DNA from 3 places in the [Micrococcus luteus] ATCC 49442 genome. Region 2 is predicted to be linked to each of the others. Evidence: riboswitches for the same ligand, from Rfam matches in the RefSeq annotation. Region 2 holds a riboswitch; each other region holds the start of a gene.
The links. Region 2 has a riboswitch for S-adenosylmethionine ahead of GUV69_RS11805 (methionine ABC transporter ATP-binding protein). Riboswitches for the same ligand answer to the same signal wherever they lie in the genome.
Positions count from the first base shown of each region.

Region 1: another riboswitch for S-adenosylmethionine. It lies ahead of metX (homoserine O-acetyltransferase MetX); the one in region 2 lies ahead of GUV69_RS11805 (methionine ABC transporter ATP-binding protein).
Region 3: another riboswitch for S-adenosylmethionine. It lies ahead of GUV69_RS01060 (aminotransferase class V-fold PLP-dependent enzyme); the one in region 2 lies ahead of GUV69_RS11805 (methionine ABC transporter ATP-binding protein).

Region 1 is NZ_JAAAXP010000001.1:1,759,733-1,765,557, reverse strand. It holds gene GUV69_RS07990 (DeoR/GlpR family DNA-binding transcription regulator) at 1-482, shown strand, start outside; gene GUV69_RS07985 (histidine phosphatase family protein) at 489-1,169, opposite strand; gene GUV69_RS07980 (CPBP family intramembrane glutamic endopeptidase) at 1,313-2,092, shown strand; gene GUV69_RS07975 (VOC family protein) at 2,250-2,888, opposite strand; gene GUV69_RS07970 (bifunctional o-acetylhomoserine/o-acetylserine sulfhydrylase) at 3,093-4,430, shown strand; SAM riboswitch class IV at 4,498-4,612, shown strand; gene metX (homoserine O-acetyltransferase MetX) at 4,626-5,741, shown strand; gene GUV69_RS07960 (hypothetical protein) at 5,807-5,825, opposite strand, start outside.
Region 2 is NZ_JAAAXP010000001.1:2,608,302-2,614,126, forward strand. It holds gene GUV69_RS11790 (MetQ/NlpA family ABC transporter substrate-binding protein) at 1-461, opposite strand, end outside; gene GUV69_RS11795 (LLM class flavin-dependent oxidoreductase) at 489-1,925, opposite strand; gene GUV69_RS11800 (methionine ABC transporter permease) at 1,972-2,637, opposite strand; gene GUV69_RS11805 (methionine ABC transporter ATP-binding protein) at 2,630-3,430, opposite strand; SAM riboswitch class I at 3,565-3,657, opposite strand; gene GUV69_RS11810 (isopenicillin N synthase family dioxygenase) at 3,782-4,810, shown strand; gene GUV69_RS11815 (CoA-binding protein) at 4,836-5,261, opposite strand; gene GUV69_RS11820 (ABC transporter ATP-binding protein) at 5,582-5,825, shown strand, end outside.
Region 3 is NZ_JAAAXP010000001.1:227,515-233,339, reverse strand. It holds gene aroA (3-phosphoshikimate 1-carboxyvinyltransferase) at 1-435, shown strand, start outside; gene rsgA (ribosome small subunit-dependent GTPase A) at 419-1,534, shown strand; gene hisN (histidinol-phosphatase) at 1,589-2,401, shown strand; SAM riboswitch class IV at 2,561-2,674, shown strand; gene GUV69_RS01060 (aminotransferase class V-fold PLP-dependent enzyme) at 2,710-4,131, shown strand; gene GUV69_RS01055 (class I SAM-dependent methyltransferase) at 4,246-5,004, shown strand; gene GUV69_RS01050 (metal-dependent transcriptional regulator) at 5,036-5,749, shown strand; gene GUV69_RS01045 (fluoride efflux transporter FluC) at 5,768-5,825, shown strand, end outside.

The DNA of each region.
Region 1 (5,825 bases), 850 kb from region 2:
GTACCGCACTCGCGCAGATCCTGGCCACCCGCGAAGACCTCAACGCACCCGCGAACCAGCCCACGCTGACGGTCGTCACCAACGCCATCAACATTGCTTCCCAGCTGGCCGTCCGGCCCAACATCAAAGTCATGGTGACCGGCGGCATCCTCAACCCCCGCTCCTACGAACTGGTGGGGCCATACACGGACATCATCATGCAGAAGGTGGTCCTGGACATCGCCTTCATCGGTGTCAACGGCATCGACCCCGAGGTGGGACCCACCAACACCGGCGAGGGCGAAGCCTCGGTGAATGCCCTGCTGGCCAGCCGGGCAAGGGTCTCCTACGTGCTGGCAGACTCCTCCAAGGTGGGTGTCCGGGCCTTTGCGACGATGGACGGCTACGCCTTCACCCGGCTTATTACCGACTCCGGCATCTCTGCCGAGGACAAGGCCGCGTTCGAGGCGAAAGGCACCGAAGTGATTGTGGCGCCGCACTAGACGGTGTCAGTACATCACCGGCGGCGCGTCCAGGACGGTTTCGTCCACCCGCCGCGCCACCCATTGGGTGAACGGAATATCCAGTTCATACTTGTCCAGTTCGGTGCGCACCAGGGTCCGGACCTCGGCGTTGTTCGGGTTGTTGAGCGATTCGAAGTACTCCACCGACCAGTGGAACCAGCGCATGCAGAACAGCCGCATGGTCAGGCCGTGGGTCACCAGCAGCGTGTTCGGAGCGTAGTCCGGTTTGGACCAATGCCGGTAGAGCGTTTCCATAAACGATGAAATCCGGTCGTAGACGTCTGAGCCGGACTCGCCCTCCCGAAACCGGTAGAAGAAATGGCCGTACGCGTTGCGAAGTTCCTTCTGGTCCTCGATCTCCCCGCTGATCTGGAAGTTGGCCCAGTCCTGCTCACGGAGGCGCGGCTCTTCGATGACGCGCTCGGTGAGGCTGCCAAGGTTGAGGGCCTCCAGCGTCTGGTAGGCCCGCAGATACGGGGACACATAGACGCAGACCTGCCGGCCGTCCAGCTCCCGCCGGATCTGCTCGCCAGCAGCGGTGGCCTGCTCAAGCCCGAGCGGCGTCAGCGGTATCCGGTAGTCCGGGACCCTGTTGTAGATGGAGGTATCGACGTTGGCCGTTGACTGGCCGTGCCGGATCATGATGATTTTCCCTGGCGCGCTCATAAGCCCCAAGCATAAGTGTCCAACTCCGGACGCTCTCTCACTTGATGTGGGTTTTTGGCGAACGCTCTCTCACCTTGGTGTGCCCGGCGGGCCGGGCATTCAGTAATCAGCAAAGAACCAGCCGCAACAGGCAAGATGGAACCATGTTGGTTCCCTCCCGCCGTCGGCTGCGGATCGAAGTCTGGATTGTCCTGGGACTGTCCCTTGGGCAGTCCGCCGTGTACTCCGTTGTTCAACTGCTCGACAAGATGTCGCGGGCGCCACTGGCGGAGGGAACCTCAACGCTGAACCAGTCGCGGAGCTCCCGCGAGTATTTCGACCTCACTTACCAGTTGCTGGACATTGTCTTTGCCCTGGTGCCCGTGCTGCTGGTCATCTATTTCCTCACGGACCAGCGGCAGCCCGGAACTGGTGCGGACAAACACGGCGGTTCGGCCTTCCAGAAACTCGGGTTCAACTTCACCAGGCCGGGCCGGGACCTGCTGCAGGGCCTGGGCCTCGCAGCACTGATCGGGATTCCCTCCCTCGGCCTTTACGCCGCCGGCCGGGCACTCGGGATCACCACCGCCATCATTCCCAGCGCACTGGATGCCCACTGGTGGACCATTCCGGTCCTGATTCTCTCCGCCCTGCGGCATGCCGTGGTGGAGGAGGTCATTGTGGTGGGCTACCTCCTGGACCGCTTCGGCAAGTTCGGCTGGAGCGTGCCCCTGGCCATTGTCACGAGCTCCCTGCTCCGGGGCACCTATCACCTGTACCAGGGCTTCGGGCCGTTCATCGGCAACGTGGTGATGGGGGTGGTGTTCGCCTGGCTGTACACACGGACCAAGCGGGTGATGCCGCTGGTGATCGCGCACGCACTGCTGGACATCGTGGCGTTTGTTGGCTTCAGCCTGTTCGGCAGGGCAGTGGGCCTGGGCTGACCCAAGGGCCGCACTGGGCTGATGAGAAGCGGCTCCGGGCTTAAAGCGATTCGGCCGCCGTCAGCGGGTGGCGTCGTTGACACCCGCTGAAGGCGGCCGAAGTTATTGTCCGGGCGGCGCTGCCCGGGAGGGTAGGGATTCGGTCAGGGTGGAACCGTCAGATGGTGACGGCCCCGGTGGCGGTTTCGAAGGTTACGGACAGGATGCCGGGGGTGCCCTTGGGAGCGACCCACTCAACAGCGACGTCCTCCAGCGGCTTCTCCACGGGTTCCCCGAGCCACTCAGTAACGCGCTCGGCAGAGCCGGCGATGGTCAGGCAGCTCATCTTGACGTTGCTTTCGTAAGCATTCGACGGGTGGAGGGCGGGGTCGCCCTCCCACTTGAGCATGTACGGAACCTGCGGGTCCGCGATCAGGCCAAGGATGCCGATCTGCTTCCAGATCAGCTCGCGGCCGTCCGGGAACTTGCGGTTGCCGTTGACCGCCGCACGGCCCAGGCGTTCCTCGAAGGGGGCGAGATCGTCCACTTCGACGCACCAGCCCATCCAGCCGCCGCCGGCTTCGGACCGTGCCCGGACTGCCTGCCCGAAGGGAGCCTTGTCCGAGGCCGGGTGGTTCAGGACCTCCACAACTTCCAGGTATTTGTGTCCGGCGAGGGGAATGATCATGTTCCGGGTTCCGAAACGGGGGTGCACTCCACCCTTCACGGCTTCAACGCCGAGGGCGGACGAAATACGTTCGGTGGTGGCAACGAGGCCATCTTGTTCACAGGCGTAAGAGACGTGATCCATGCGCATGCCATCATCTTGGCACTTTGTGATGAGCCTCTCAGCTAAGGGTAGCCTTACTGGGATTTTGTGTTGCGGCCGTTGAGGAAAATCCGGCACCGGGACACCGGAGACAGCCTTTTGACCACCTTCGTCACAATCATGTTCCCTGTCGGGAAGTCTTCCTATGCTGAACGCAACCGAGCAGTGCCACACCACGTCAAGGAGCATTGAATGTCGAACGGATGGTCTTTCGAAACCCGCCAGATCCACGCTGGCCAGGAGCCGGACAGTGCCACAGGTGCCCGTGCCCTCCCGATCTACCAGACGACGTCGTTCGTCTTCCCCAGCGCAGAAAGCGCCGCCAACCGGTTTGCCCTTGCCGAACTTGCGCCGATCTATACCCGCATCGGCAACCCCACGCAGGACGCGGTGGAGCAGCGCATCGCCAGCCTGGAGGGTGGTCTCGCCGCGTTGCTGCTGAGTTCCGGGCAGGCCGCCGAAACGTTTGCCATCCTGAACATTGCCGAAGCAGGTGACCATGTGGTGGCCAGTCCGAGCCTCTACGGCGGCACGTACAACCTGCTGGCGCACACGCTGAAGAAGTTCGGCATCTCTGTAACGTTTGTGGCGGACCCGGACAATCTTGACCACTGGCGCGACGCCGTGCAGCCCAACACCAAGCTCTTCTTCGCCGAAGTGGTGTCCAACCCGCGCCAGGACGTGCTGGACATCGAAGGCGTGTCGCAGGCCGCCCACGACGCCGGTGTGCCGCTGATCGTGGACAACACGCTCTCCACGCCCTATCTGATCCGCCCCCTCGAATGGGGCGCGGACATCGTGGTCCATTCGGCCACCAAGTACCTGGGCGGGCACGGCTCCGCAATCGCCGGCGTGATCGTAGACTCCGGCAAGTTTGACTTCGGCAAGGACCCCGCACGGTTCCCGGGCTTCAACACCCCCGATCCCACGTACAACGGACTCGTCTATGCCAAGGATCTTGGCGCCGGCGGGGCGCTCGGCGCCAACCTGTCCTACATCCTGAAGGCGCGCGTCCAGCTGCTTCGGGACCTCGGCTCGGCAGTGTCCCCGTTCAACGCCTTCCTGATTGCCCAAGGGCTGGAGACGCTCAGCCTGCGCGTGGAACGGCACGTCGCCAACGCCGTCCACGTTGCGCAGTGGCTGGAGGCAAGGGACGACGTCGAATCGGTCGCCTACGCGGGCCTGCCGTCCAGCCCCTGGTACGAACGGGGCCGCAAGTACGGCCCCAAGGGTACCGGCGCGGTGGTGGGGTTCATCCTGGCCGGCGGGGCGGAAGCGGGCAAGCGCTTTGTGGACGCCCTGGAGCTCCACTCGCACGTGGCCAACATCGGGGACGTCCGGTCCCTGGTCATCCACCCGGCATCCACCACGCACAGCCAGCTCTCGGCCGAGCAGCAGGCCATCGCGGGTGTGACGCCCGGGCTGGTCCGGCTGTCGGTGGGCATCGAACACATCGACGACATCATCGCCGACCTCGAAGCAGGCTTCCGGGCGGCCAAGGATGCCACCGGGGGCGGGCCCGGGGAGTAATCACCCGAAAGTCACAACCAGTCACACGCTTGGCCATAGGCCGGGGCTGTTTCGTACACTCATGGAAGGTCATGAGTGCCAGCGACAGCCCCGGCTTGCTGGCCGGCAACCCTCTTTCGTGGCGGGGTGCCCCGGGTGAGGACCTGGCCTGCCGGTCAATTGACGGCAGGCAAGCGCGTAGAAGAGGTCCTTTCCATGACGATCACCATCTCCCGAACAGCGGCTCCCGGAAACGGCGTAGTGCGCTATGCCACCGTTGGCGCCCTGCAGCTCGAGGCCGGCGGTTACCTTCCCGAGGTCACCCTGGCGTACGAAACGTGGGGAACGCTGAACGCTGACGGCTCCAACGCTGTCCTGATTGAGCATGCCCTGACCGGCAGCACCCACGTGACGCGCGGCGACAGTGACGAGCCCGGTTGGTGGGAACAGCTCGCCGGACCGGGTGCACCAGTGGATACTTACCGATTCTTTGTGGTCTCGATCAATATTCTGGGCGGCTGCTACGGGTCCACCGGGCCGTCGTCGGAGGCGCCGGACGGAAAACCCTGGGGCTCCCGGTTTCCGCTGGTGACGCTGCGCGATACAACGGCCGCTGAGGCGCGGCTGGCTGACCAGCTGGGCATCCATAGCTGGTTCGCCGTGCTGGGAGGCTCCATGGGCGGAGCCCGTGCCCTGGAGTGGGCAGTCAGTTATCCGGAACGGGTGCAGCGCTGCGCTGTTATTTCCGTGGGGGCCGCGAGCACGGCTGAACAGATCGCCTTCGCCCAGGCCCAGACACTGGCCATCCGCCAGGATATCAATTTCAACGACGGCGACTACTACGGCGGTCCGCTGCCCGAGGACGGACTGGCCCTGGCCCGGCGGATCGCCCACATCACCTACCGCTCCGCGGAGGAATTCGACGGCCGGTTCGGGCGCTCGGCGCAGCTCCCGGAATCGCCGCTTCGAGCCGCGGCGCTGGGGGAGCGTGGCCGCTACCAGGTGGAAAGCTACCTGGACCACCAGGGCAAGAAACTGGTCAGCCGGTTCGACGCCAACAGTTACATCGCCCTGACCGATGCCCTGATGAGCCACGATGTCACCCGCGGGCGCGGCTCATTGGACGAGGCGCTCAGCCGCGCTACCGCCAGGTTCTTCGTCGCAGCCGTGGACAGCGACCGGTTGTACTTCCCGTCGCAGTCCCGCGAACTGGCCGATGCGCTCCCGGGTGACGTGGATGTCCACGTCATCGAGGCCCCCATCGGCCATGACGGCTTCCTGACCGAAATCGGCCAGCTGGGCAGTCAGCTGCGGAGCACGTTCCTGGTCTAGGATCCGGCTGGTCTAGCTTCCGGCAGGAGTCGGCGTCCTGGCCGGCATCAGCGTCGTGCCCCGGATCAGCCGTTCATGATGTCG
Region 2 (5,825 bases):
GCACGGCCGTTGTTGGCCGGGTCCACGGGAATACCGATGCGGGCGCCGTCCGGAAGCTCATCCAGAGACTTGTACTTGTCGGACCAGATGCCGCCCGGGGCGCTGTAAACGTAGAAGAGACCCACGTTGTCCAGGCTCTTGTCCTGGTTGAACTGCTTCAGGTAGGCGTTGTGCTGGAAGAAGTTGGCATCAAATTCGCCGTTGGCCACGGCCAGGTTGGGCTGGATAATATCCGTGACGTACGTGGGCTCCAAGGTCCACCCTTTGGCCTCAAGGAGCTTCTGGGCAATCTTGGTCGGTTCCTGGTACGGGGCCGACTCCGTGACGATGATCTTGATGGTCTTGCCGCCACTGGCCGAGCCGGTACCGCCCGGATTGACGAGGCCGCAACCGGTCAGGGCCGAAACTGAGACTGCGCCGGCGCCCGCGAGGGCATACTTGAGGAAACTTCTACGCTGCATTGTTCTTGGTCCTTCTTGCGAGTGGGGCTAAACGCTGATGGTGGCGGGTTTGTTTTCGGCGGCTGCGGAGAATTCCGTGAAGGCTCCCCGGAAGGCTGCCGCCGGGTGCCTGTCATTGAGGCGCGGTCCGGCGCTGAAGAGCTTCTCGCGCAGGGTTCCTGGCGAGTAGCCGGACTGCGCCAGGCCGCGGCGCCGCAGTTCGGGCAGGACACCCTCGATGAAATCGGTGTACGAGCCAGGGATGGTCTGGTTGATGATGTTGATCCCGTCGATTCCGGCGTCCTGCCACTCTTCGAGGCGGTCGGCAATCTGCTCCGGCGTCCCCACCACGCGGTTGGCCCGGCTGCGGTAGAGGGCAATGTCCCGGAGTGTGGGGTTGCCGCCGCGGACGGAGGCCCGGATGGCGGTCAGGTGACCCTGGCTGCCCTCGGTTTCCAGGTCACCTAGCGGGGTGTCCAGCGGCAGGCCGCCGAGGTCGACGCCGAACCCGCCGCCCACGTGGGCCAGCAGGGCCTCGATGTCCAGGCTTTCCTCCAGCTCGTCGGCTTTGCGGTTGGCCTCGGCTTCGGTGCCGCCCACCACGAAGTGCATGCCCTGGAGGAACTTCACATCGTCCGGCCGGCGGCCGGCGGCCACGGCCTGTTCGCGCACGGCCGCGGTGTATTTCGCGGCCACGTCCGTGTTCGGCGCCAGGGTAAATGTGGCCTCCGCATTGGCGGCGCAGAACTGCTGTCCCCGGCCCGAACTGCCTGCCTGGAACAGCACAGGGGTGCGCTGCCGTGACGGCGCTGAGAGGTGCGGCCCGTCGATGGAATACCGCGGCCCGCGGTGGTAGATCTTGCTGACCTTTGCGGGGTCGGCGTGGACGCCGTTTTCCTTATCCAGGAGAAGGGCGTCGTCCTCCCACGAACCCTCCCACAGTTTGTAGGCGGCTTCGACGTATTCGTCTGCCCAGTCGTAGCGTTCATCATGCTTGGTCAGCTCAGTGGCATTGAAGTTCCGGTGCGCGTTCTCCAGCACGCTGGTGACGATGTTCCAGGCCACCCGCCCGCCGCTGAGGTGGTCGAGAGTGGACATCTGCCGCGCGAACTGGAAGGGGTGGCTCTGGATGACCGACGACGTCGCGGCCAGTCCGATGTCCTTCGTTCCCACGGCGAGCGCGGACAGCAGGATCAGCGGATCGTTGGACGGCACCTGCAGGCCCTTTTTCAGCAGTGACGCCCACCCGCCGTCGTAATCGCCGTAAAGGCCCACGACGTCGGCGAAGAAGATCGCATCAAACTTGGCGTCTTCGAGCTGGCGGGCCAGGTCGATCCAGAGCGGAAGCTCGTTAAAGCGGTGTTGCTGCGCCTCGGGGCGCCGCCACTGGCCGCCCATGATGTGGCTGGACGTGTTCATCACAAACGCGCTGATCAGCAGACGGGGGCGGGGTCCGTCAAAGCGGCTACTGGGTGTTGAAGTCATGGCAGGTCTTTCGGCAGGAGTGGGTGCGTGCGGGTGCTGCGCAGGGTCAGAGCCGCTTATCCAGGCGCCGTGCGATGTACGATCCGCCCAGCTGGACGATGGTGACCAGGAGGATCATCAGCACTATGGCGGTAATCATCAGCGGAGTTTCATAGCGGTAGTAGCCATAGCGGATGGCAAAGTCGCCGATTCCGCCGCCGCCCACCAGGCCGGCCATCGCCGAGTAGGAGATGAAGCTGACGGTCATGATGGTGATGGAACTGACCAGACCGGGCTTCGCCTCGACGATCAGGACGTCGCGGACGATCTGGGACCGGCTGGCCCCCATGGACCGGGCCGCTTCCACCACGCCGCTGCCGAGCTGGCTGAGGTTCTGTTCCACAAAGCGGGCGAAATAGGGAATCGCGTTGATGGTCAGCGGGACAATGACGGCCGCCGTGCCGATGGTGGTGCCCACAATGAACCTGGTGACGGGGATGATCGCAATAAGCAGGATCAGGAACGGAAAAGACCGGATCAGGTTCACGAGCCCGTCCAGGGTGCGGTGCAGCCTGGGCCGGTGCTTCAGCCCGTTAGGGCCGATGGTGTAGAGCAGGACGCCCAGGGGTGTGCCGAGAAGCACCGCCAGGGGGATGGCCACCAGCAGCATGGTGAGCGTCTGCCCCATGGCAACGCCGATTTCGGGCAGGACTTCCAGGATGCGGTCAAACATTGAGCAGGCCTTCCGAAACGGCTTTGGCGTGGGCGGAGCGGTCAAGCTGGATCTCGTCGGAGATCAGGTAACGGCCGCTCTGGGTCGCCGGGTGGAAGCCGGGGCGCTGCAGCTCGCTGAGGTCGAACTGCTCCACTACCTTGCCTCCTTCCATCACGGCCACATTGTCGGCAATGGCTTTAATGACGTTCATCTCGTGGGTGACCACCACGATCGTGATGCCGAATTCTGCATTGACGTCGGCCAGGTACTGCAGGACCGAGGCCGTTGTACGCGGGTCAACGGCCGACGTCGGCTCATCGCAAAGCAGCACCTTGGGTTCGGTGGCAAGGGCGCGGGCAATGGCCACGCGCTGCTTCTGGCCGCCTGACAGTTTCGCCGGGTAGGTTCCCGCTTTATCGCTGAGGTCCACGATCGCCAGGGTTTCGGCAGCACGACGGCGGCGCTCGGCTTTCCCGACGCCGGCGAACTTCAGCGAGAGCTCCACGTTCTCCTGCGCAGTGAGGTTGTTGAGCAGGTTGAAATGCTGGAAGATCATGCCGATGTCGTGCCGCTTCGTGCGAAGCTCTGCATCGGACAGAGTCAACAGGTCCACGCCGTCCACCAGGACGCGGCCCGATGTGGGGCGCTCAAGCAGATTAATGTTGCGAAGCAGGGTGGATTTCCCCGCTCCGGAGAACCCGATGATGCCTTGGATGGTGCCCCGCCGGATGTGCAGGCTGACATCATCAACGGCCGTGAACCGGCCGTTTGGCGAGCCGAATGAGGTGCTGACGTTCTGGATCTCAATCACAGGCCACCACGTCCTTGGGCCGCCGCGCGGCTGCCAGTCTGTACGTTCATAAATTCCTCCGGGCTAACCCGAGGAAACCCGCAGCCCGGAATCAGGGCTCAGCTTTCGCCGCCCAAGACCGGGAACATTGAGGTTCTCCATCGGTCCTGGCAGTAGCACCGCCCACAAAAGGAGGGGGGTTGCTGCGGCGTCACAGAGCCAGGTCTCTCAGCCGCTCGAGATGGTTACAGCAACGAATCTGGCACAGGGCGGCACCTTTGAAAAAACCAAAACGTCACAAGCCGTAAGGCGAAGACACCTTACTCAACGTGAGGATCCCCACAGAGAGCCAGCCGGTGCTAGTCTGCGAAGATGTCACCCGACCAGGCCACGATCCCCGTTCTGGACATGAGCACCGCACGCCAGCCGTACGGTTCCTTCAGCCCGGAATTCATCGACCAGCTGCGGGACGCAGCCCATAACGTGGGCTTCTTCCAGATCACTGGGTACGGCGCCGCTCCCGGCCAGGCCGAAGAGCTCCTGGCCCTCATCAAGCGCTTCTTCGACCTGCCCCTTGAGGAGCGGATGAAGCTCGATAACCGGCTGTCGCCGCATTTCCGCGGCTACACGCGGATGGGCACGGAAGTCACGCAGGGCAGGGCCGATGCCCGCGAGCAGATCGACTTTTCGCCGGAACGCGAGCCGGTCGTGGACTATCCGGCGGATCAACCTTATTGGCTCCTGCAGGGCCATAACCTCTGGCCGGACGAGGCAATGCCGGAGCTTGAGCCAGCGGCCATGGCCTGGGCCGAGCTGATGTCCGAGGTCGCCATGGAACTCCTGCGCGGCATCGCCGTGGCCCTCGGCCTGCCCGAGGACCACTTCGACGAACCCTTTGGCGACGAGCCGGCCTGGATGGGCAAGCTGGTGCACTACGTTGGCGGCGTGGTGGAAGCTGCCGGCGACCAGGGTGTGGGCTCACACGCGGACTACGGTTTTGTCACCCTCCTGCTCCAGGACGAGGTGGGCGGGCTGGAAGTGCTGCCGCACGGAACCACCGAGTGGGCCACCGTGGAACCCATTCCGGGGGCGCTGGTGGTGAATCTCGGCGAGATGCTGGAGGTAGCCACCGAAGGCTACCTGATGGCCACCATCCACCGGGTCAAGGCTCCGCCGCCCGGCGTGGACCGCTATTCAGTGCCGTTCTTCTGGTCCCCGCGCCTGGATGCCGTGATCGATCCCGTGCCGCTGCCGCCTGAGCTGAAGGCCCAGGCCCGCGGCCTCTCCGACGATCCGACCAACCCGATGCTCGCCTCATTCGGCCTGAACATGCTCAAGGGCAGGATGCGCGCCCACCCGGATGTCACCGAACGCCACTACCCGGGACTGATGCAGCGCTGATTACCGGCCGGGCGGATCCGCCCCGTCAGAGGTTGTATTTCCACGCCTGCTGCGCCGGGCAGACGTTCATCACAACATCCAGTCCTGCGGCCTTCGCACGCTCAGCTGCTGCCTCGTCGATGACGCCCAGCTGCATCCAGATGGCTTTGGCGCCGGCCGCAATGGCCTGGTCAACCACAGCGCCGACCTTCTGAGAATTAACGAAGCAGTCCACGACGTCGACGGGCTGCTTTTCGGCGGGGATATCCGCGAGGGTGCGGTACCCGGTTTCGCCGTGCACCGGGTCGCCCGGCAGGTTCACGGGAATGATCTCCATCCCGAGCCTGTCGCGGATAAAAAGGGACGTGTCGTAGGCGGCGCGCCACTCGTTGGTGGTCAGGCCGACGATGGCCCACCGCCCCTTGGTTCGCATAAGGCGCTCTATGACTGCAGGATCGTTGGTGTGGCCCATGCCCCAAGCCTACGCCGCTTTGCAAAAGTTCCTCATGCCGAATTTTTGACCGGCACGAGGGGGCGGGATGGCATGTGAACGAACATTACACACTACAAGTCCGGATTTGGATTGTTTGATTCACATGGGGTGTAGTGGTAAGTGACCATCCCGAGCGGCCGAGAGACCTGGATCGATGAAGCCGCAGCAACCCTGGTCAGCGGGCGCCCCCACGGCACAGGCTGATAGCAAGGAAAAAGCCTTGGGTAAGCGGAACTGACCACTCCGCAAAAAGGCTCGACTCCGTAGGGTGCTACTGCCAGGACCGATGGAGTGATCCCATGACTGCAGTCCTGACTTCCGAGCGTGCCGGCAAGACCACCGGCTCTTCCTCAGCACTTCCTGTGTCCTTCCGCGGTCTGCGCCGCACCTTCGGGACGGGCGACGCCGCCCGCACTGTCCTGCGCGACGTCACCTTCGACGTCGAAGCAGGGGAAGTCCTGGCCATCCTGGGACCGTCCGGCTGCGGCAAATCAACCCTGCTGCGCGCGGCCGCGGGCCTGGACTCCCCGAGCGCCGGTTCCG
Region 3 (5,825 bases), 2.4 Mb from region 2:
GGCGGCCCTGAGATCAAGGGCGCTGATTTTCACGAGACCAGCGAGCTCGCGCCCACGCTGGCGGCCCTTTGTGCCTTGGCCAGCGGACCATCCCGGCTGACCGGCATCGCCCATCTGCGCGGCCACGAGACGGACCGTCTGGCAGCCTTGGTCACCGAAATCAACCGGCTCGGCGGCGACGCCGAGGAAACCAGCGATGGACTGGTGATCCGCCCGGCCACGCTGCGTGCCGGCGTCGTACACACGTACGCGGACCACCGGATGGCCACAGCCGGAGCCATCCTGGGCCTGGCCGTGCCGGGCATCGAAGTGCAGGACATCGCCACCACCGCCAAAACCATGCCGGAGTTCCCGCAGATGTGGGCCGACATGCTGGCGCAGGGCAACGCGTCCGGTGACGGAGCGGAAGGTTCCAGCGGTGGCCCGCAGCACTGATTCCTGGGACGAATCCGACGTCCGGATCCGGCCCAGCAAAAAGGGTTCAAGGCCCCGCACCAAAGACCGCCCCAGCCACGACGACGCCGTCACGGGCCGCATCATTACCGTGGACCGGGGCCGCTACACCGCCGTCGTGGGCGAGGACTCGGGCGATGAGCGGATCATCATCGCAGCGCGGGCCCGTGAACTGCGCCGGTCCCCCGTGGTGGCCGGCGACTTCGTGTCCCTGGTGGGGGACGTCTCCGGCGAGCCCGACACCCTGGCCCGGCTGGTCCGGATCCAGGACCGCCGCACGTTGCTGCGGCGCAGCGCCGATGACACGGATCCGATCGAGCGTGCGGTGGTGGCCAACGCCGATCAGCTGGTTGTGGTGGTGGCCGCAGCGAACCCGGAGCCGCGCACCGGGTTTATCGACCGCGCCCTGGTGGCAGCCTACGACGCCGGCATCGAGCCGCTGCTGCTCGTCACCAAAGCGGATGTCAAGGATCCCGCGGAACTGTTGTCCAACTATGAGCACCTGGACTTCCCGGTAATCATCAGCCGCACGTCGGACTCCGCGGCCTCGGGCATTGATGCCCGCTCCGATGACGGCCTCTCGGCCCGCCTGAACAGTGATGCAGTTTCGCAGCTCCGCGCGTACCTCGAGGGCAAGGTGTCGGTCATGCTGGGCCATTCCGGCGTGGGCAAGTCCACCATGGTCAACGCACTCACCGGCGCCGAACGGGCGACCGGCGGCGTGAACGCGGTGACCGGCCGCGGCCGCCACACATCGTCGTCGGCCCTTGCCCTGAAACTGACGGGCGCGCCTGCGGGCAGCTGGATCATCGACACCCCAGGCATCCGTTCGTTCGGCTTGGCGCACGTGGACCCGGACCGGATCCTGCGGTCCTTCCCGGACCTGGAACCGGGCACGGATGCCTGCGAGCGGGGCTGCAAACACAACGCCGCCGCCGTCAACTGCGGGCTGGACTCGTGGGTGGCCGAGGGGAAGGCCGGTCCCACCGGACCGGCCCGTCTTATGTCCCTGCGGCGGCTGCTGGGCTCGGACCCGCGGCTGGAAGGCCAGGAAACCAAGGAACTGGGTAGCATCAGCTAGCGCCAGGAAGCTGACCTCCCCAACCACGCCGCCGTTAGACGGTAGTTTGGAACCATGATCCAATCCGCTTCGAGCTACAACGATGACCTCCGCCTGGCCCATGTGCTGGCTGATTCCGTGGATGACCAGACCATGAGCCGCTTCAAGGCGCTGGACCTGCACATCGAAACCAAGCCGGACCTGACGCCGGTCACTGATGCGGACAAGTCGGCCGAGGAGGCCATTCGCGGCCAACTGTCCCGTTCCCGTCCCCGGGATGCCGTGCTCGGTGAGGAATTCGGCAGCTCCGGACACGGATCACGCCGGTGGATCATTGATCCGATCGACGGCACCAAGAACTTTGTCCGGGGCGTCCCCGTGTGGGCTACCCTGATCGCCCTCGTGGACGAGGGCGAACCGGTTGTAGGCGTGGTCAGTGCACCGGCGCTGGGCAAGCGCTGGTGGGCGGCAAAGGGTGCGGGCGCGTATATGGGCAGGTCCCTCGCCGCTGCGACCCGTCTCCGCGTCTCGAACGTGTCCAACCTTGCCGACGCCTCGCTGTCCTACTCGAGCCTGGGCGGCTGGAAGGAACGCGGCAACCTGGACGAATTCCTCGGCCTGACCGAGGACGTCTGGCGCACCCGGGCTTACGGCGATTTCTGGTCCTACTGCATGGTGGCGGAGGGCTCCGTGGACATCGCCTGCGAGCCGGAGCTGAACCTGTACGACATGGCTGCCCTGGTGCCCATTGTGGTGGAGGCCGGCGGCCGCTTCACCTCGCTGGAGGGGCAGGACGGTCCGTTCGGCGGCAACGCGCTTGCCACTAACTCGATCCTGCACTCCGAGGTCCTCAAACGGCTTAACCCCGGCCTGGACGATCTGTTGTAGGTAAGTAATTCCGAATTATCGACGGCGGGTACCTCCTTTTGGGGGTGCCCGCCGTTTGCATCTTCGGCTAATCCGCCAATTCCGGAATGCGCGTAACAAAGTACTTAACATTGGGCTGGGCTTTTCGACGGCGGCGGCGATGTCCTACGCTCTTTAACAGGTCACGAGTGCCAGCGCTAAACCCCGGTTTGCTGGCCGGCAACCCTCCATTCGCGGCGGGGTGCCCCGGGTGACGACCAGGCCGGTCCGGAACGGACCCGGCAAGCGCGGATTCCCGGTATCGGGAGTCCTTTTCAAGTGAGGTCTCCGTGACAACTGCCACCGTCTCCCCCGCCATCCAGAACACCACAAGCGCAGCCATTTCCAGCGAGCTGGCCGCCATTGCGGGACGCCCCCTTTCCGCCGTCACCGGCGCCGAAATCCAGGCCCCGCTGATCCAGGGCGGCCACGTCCGCTACGCCAACCTGGACTACGGTGCATCTGCCCCCGCCCTTTCGGTGGTCTCGGCCTACCTCAACGAGATCCTGCCGTTCTACGCCAGCGTTCACCGCGGGGCCGGCTACGCATCGCAGATCAGCACGTCGGTGTATGAAAACGCCCGCAACATCGTCCGGGATTTTGTGGGCGGCCGCGCCGACGATTCTGTCATCTTCACCCGGAACACCACAGATTCGCTGAACCTGCTCGCCGGGTGTCTGCCGCACACGGAGGGACGCCCCGCCGGCGACGTCCTCTACCTCGATATCGAGCACCACGCCAACCTCCTGCCATGGCAGGGAGTACCGCACCGCAGCGTTGTAGCGGCACCCACCATCGCGGGAACCGTCGAGGCGCTCCGTACCGAACTGCAGCAGGGCCAGGTCAGCCTGCTCGCTGTCACGGGAGCCTCCAACGTCACCGGCGAAATCCTGCCCGTCCGCACCCTCGCCGCCCTGGCGCATGAGTACGGTGCGCGCATCGTGGTGGATGCGGCGCAGCTCGCACCGCACCGGCGCATCAACATCACCGCAGACGACGTCGATTACCTGGCCTTCTCCGGCCACAAGCTCTACGCGCCGTTCGGTGCGGGCGTCCTGGTGGGCCGCACCGACTGGCTCGACGCCGGCACCCCGCACCTGGCAGGCGGCGGCGCCGTCCGTGAGGCAAGGCTCGACGGCGTCAGCTGGGCCACCGGCCCGGCCCGCCACGAGGGCGGCTCCCCCAACGTCCTGGGTGCGGCCACGCTGGCCCGCGCCACGCAGGTCATCGCGTCGCTGGACCAGGACCGCTGGCACGCCCATGAGGCGGGCATCCGGTCCTACCTGGTGGACGGGCTGCAAAAGATCGACGGTGTGACGGTCCACCAGATCTTCTCGGACACCGACCCCGGCACCGGCACCATCGGCGTGGTGAACTTCTCGGTGGCCGGTTACGACGCCGGACTGGTTGCCGCGTATCTGTCGGCCGAGCACGGCGTGGGCCTGCGGGACGGCCGCTTCTGCGCGCACCCGCTGCTGAAGCGCCTCGGCCTGCCATCCGGTTCGCTGCGCGCCAGCTTCGGTGTGGGCTCCCGGCTGGAGGATGCCCAGCGGCTCCTCGCCGGCCTGGAACAGCTCCGCCGCACGGGCCTGGGCTGGGACTATGTGGTGGATTCGGGCCGCTGGGTTCCGGCCAACGACACCCGTGTATACCCCCACTGGGCTCCCAACACGCCCGGCACCGCCGGCGCGGCCCCTTGCCTGGACGACTGAGCGTTTGCCGACTGAGTTGTTCCCGGGGTGAGTGCTCCGGCCCCTGACTGATGCTGCCCCGCCATGCGGTAAATTCGAAGGAAACCCATGGTAATCAGTTGAAGGAGGCCGCACGTGGCACGGGGTGGCCCCAGGCTTGACCACGGACGCCGCCTGGAGCTCGGACAGAGCTTCCAGGACGGCGGCGAACACTACCAGCGCGTCCGTCCCGGCTACCCTGCCGATTCGGCGGACTGGCTGGTCCCGGCAGGCGCGCGTGATGCCGTTGATGTGGGAGCGGGAACCGGTAAGTTCGCCGCCCTCCTGCTGGAGCGGGGCCTGAGCGTTGCAGCCGTGGATCCCTCCGCCGATATGCTCGAACAGCTCCGCGCGCATTATCCGGAGATCGCGGCAACTCCGGGAACCGCAGAGGTGACCGGCCTGCCTGACTCAGCGTTCGACGTCGTCAGCGTGGCCCAGGCCTGGCACTGGTGCGATCCGCTGCCGGCCAGCACGGAACTTGCACGTATCCTCAGGCCGGGCGGAACCTTGGGACTGATCTGGAACCAGCTGGATACGTCAGTGCCGTGGGTGCACAGGTTGTCGCGCATCATGCATGCAGGAGACGTCTACAAGCCGGACTTCCGGCCGGTGGTGGGCCTGGAGTTCGACGGCCTCGAAAGCCACATGACCCGTTGGGAGGACAGCCTCAGCACGGCGGACATCGTTGAGCTGACCAAGTCACGCAGCTACTATCTGCGGGCAGGCGAGGCCACCCGGAACAAGGTGCTGGCCAACCTCGACTGGTACCTGCACGAGCACCTGGGGCATAACGCCCAGGACCTTATCGCCTTGCCGTACCTGACCCTGACGTGGCGGACACGCAAAGCGTGAGTGCTGCAGGCCAACGGGTAGGCTTGGAACCGTGAAGACCAGCGCACCCTCTTCCTCCATCGAGGACTACGTCAAGGTCATCTACGGCTTCACGGAGTGGCAGGACAAACCCATCACGTCCTCGCAGCTGGCCCAGCGCCTCGGCGTGGCAAACTCCTCGGTCTCGGAAATGGTCCGCAAGCTCAAAGACCAGGGCCTGGTGGACCACAAACCCTACAGCGCCATCACTCTCACGGCTTCAGGCATCAGGCTGGCGTTGTCCATGGTCCGCCGCCACCGCCTCATTGAGACCTACCTCGTCCAGGAACTCGGCTACAGCTGGGATGAAGTCCATGATGAAGCCGAGCATCTTGAGCATGCGGTGTCGGACACCTTCATTGAGCGCATGGCGGCGAAACTGGGAAACCCGAAGCGCGACCCCCACGGGGATCCGATTCCGACCGCGGACGGGGCAGTCCTGATGCCCGAGGCGCACCTGCTGGGCGAACTGGACACCGGGCACACGGGCCGGATCACCAGGATCAGCGATGAGAACCCGGACCTGCTCCGGTATCTCGCCGCCGAGGAAATCGATCTCGACGCCGATGTGGAGGTTGTGGGCCGCAAACCATTCGGCGGCGCATTGGTGGTACGGATCAGCAGCGCAGGCAGGACGAGGGACTACGATCTCGCCGATGAAATCACCGCTGCCCTCTGGGTCCACAGCGACCGGCCCCACGCCGGCTGCACCATCGGTGACAGCTGAGTGAAGCAGGCTGGCGCCATGCCGGGCTGGCGTGCCTGGCTCGCCGTGGCAGTAGGCGGGTTTGCCGGGACCGAAC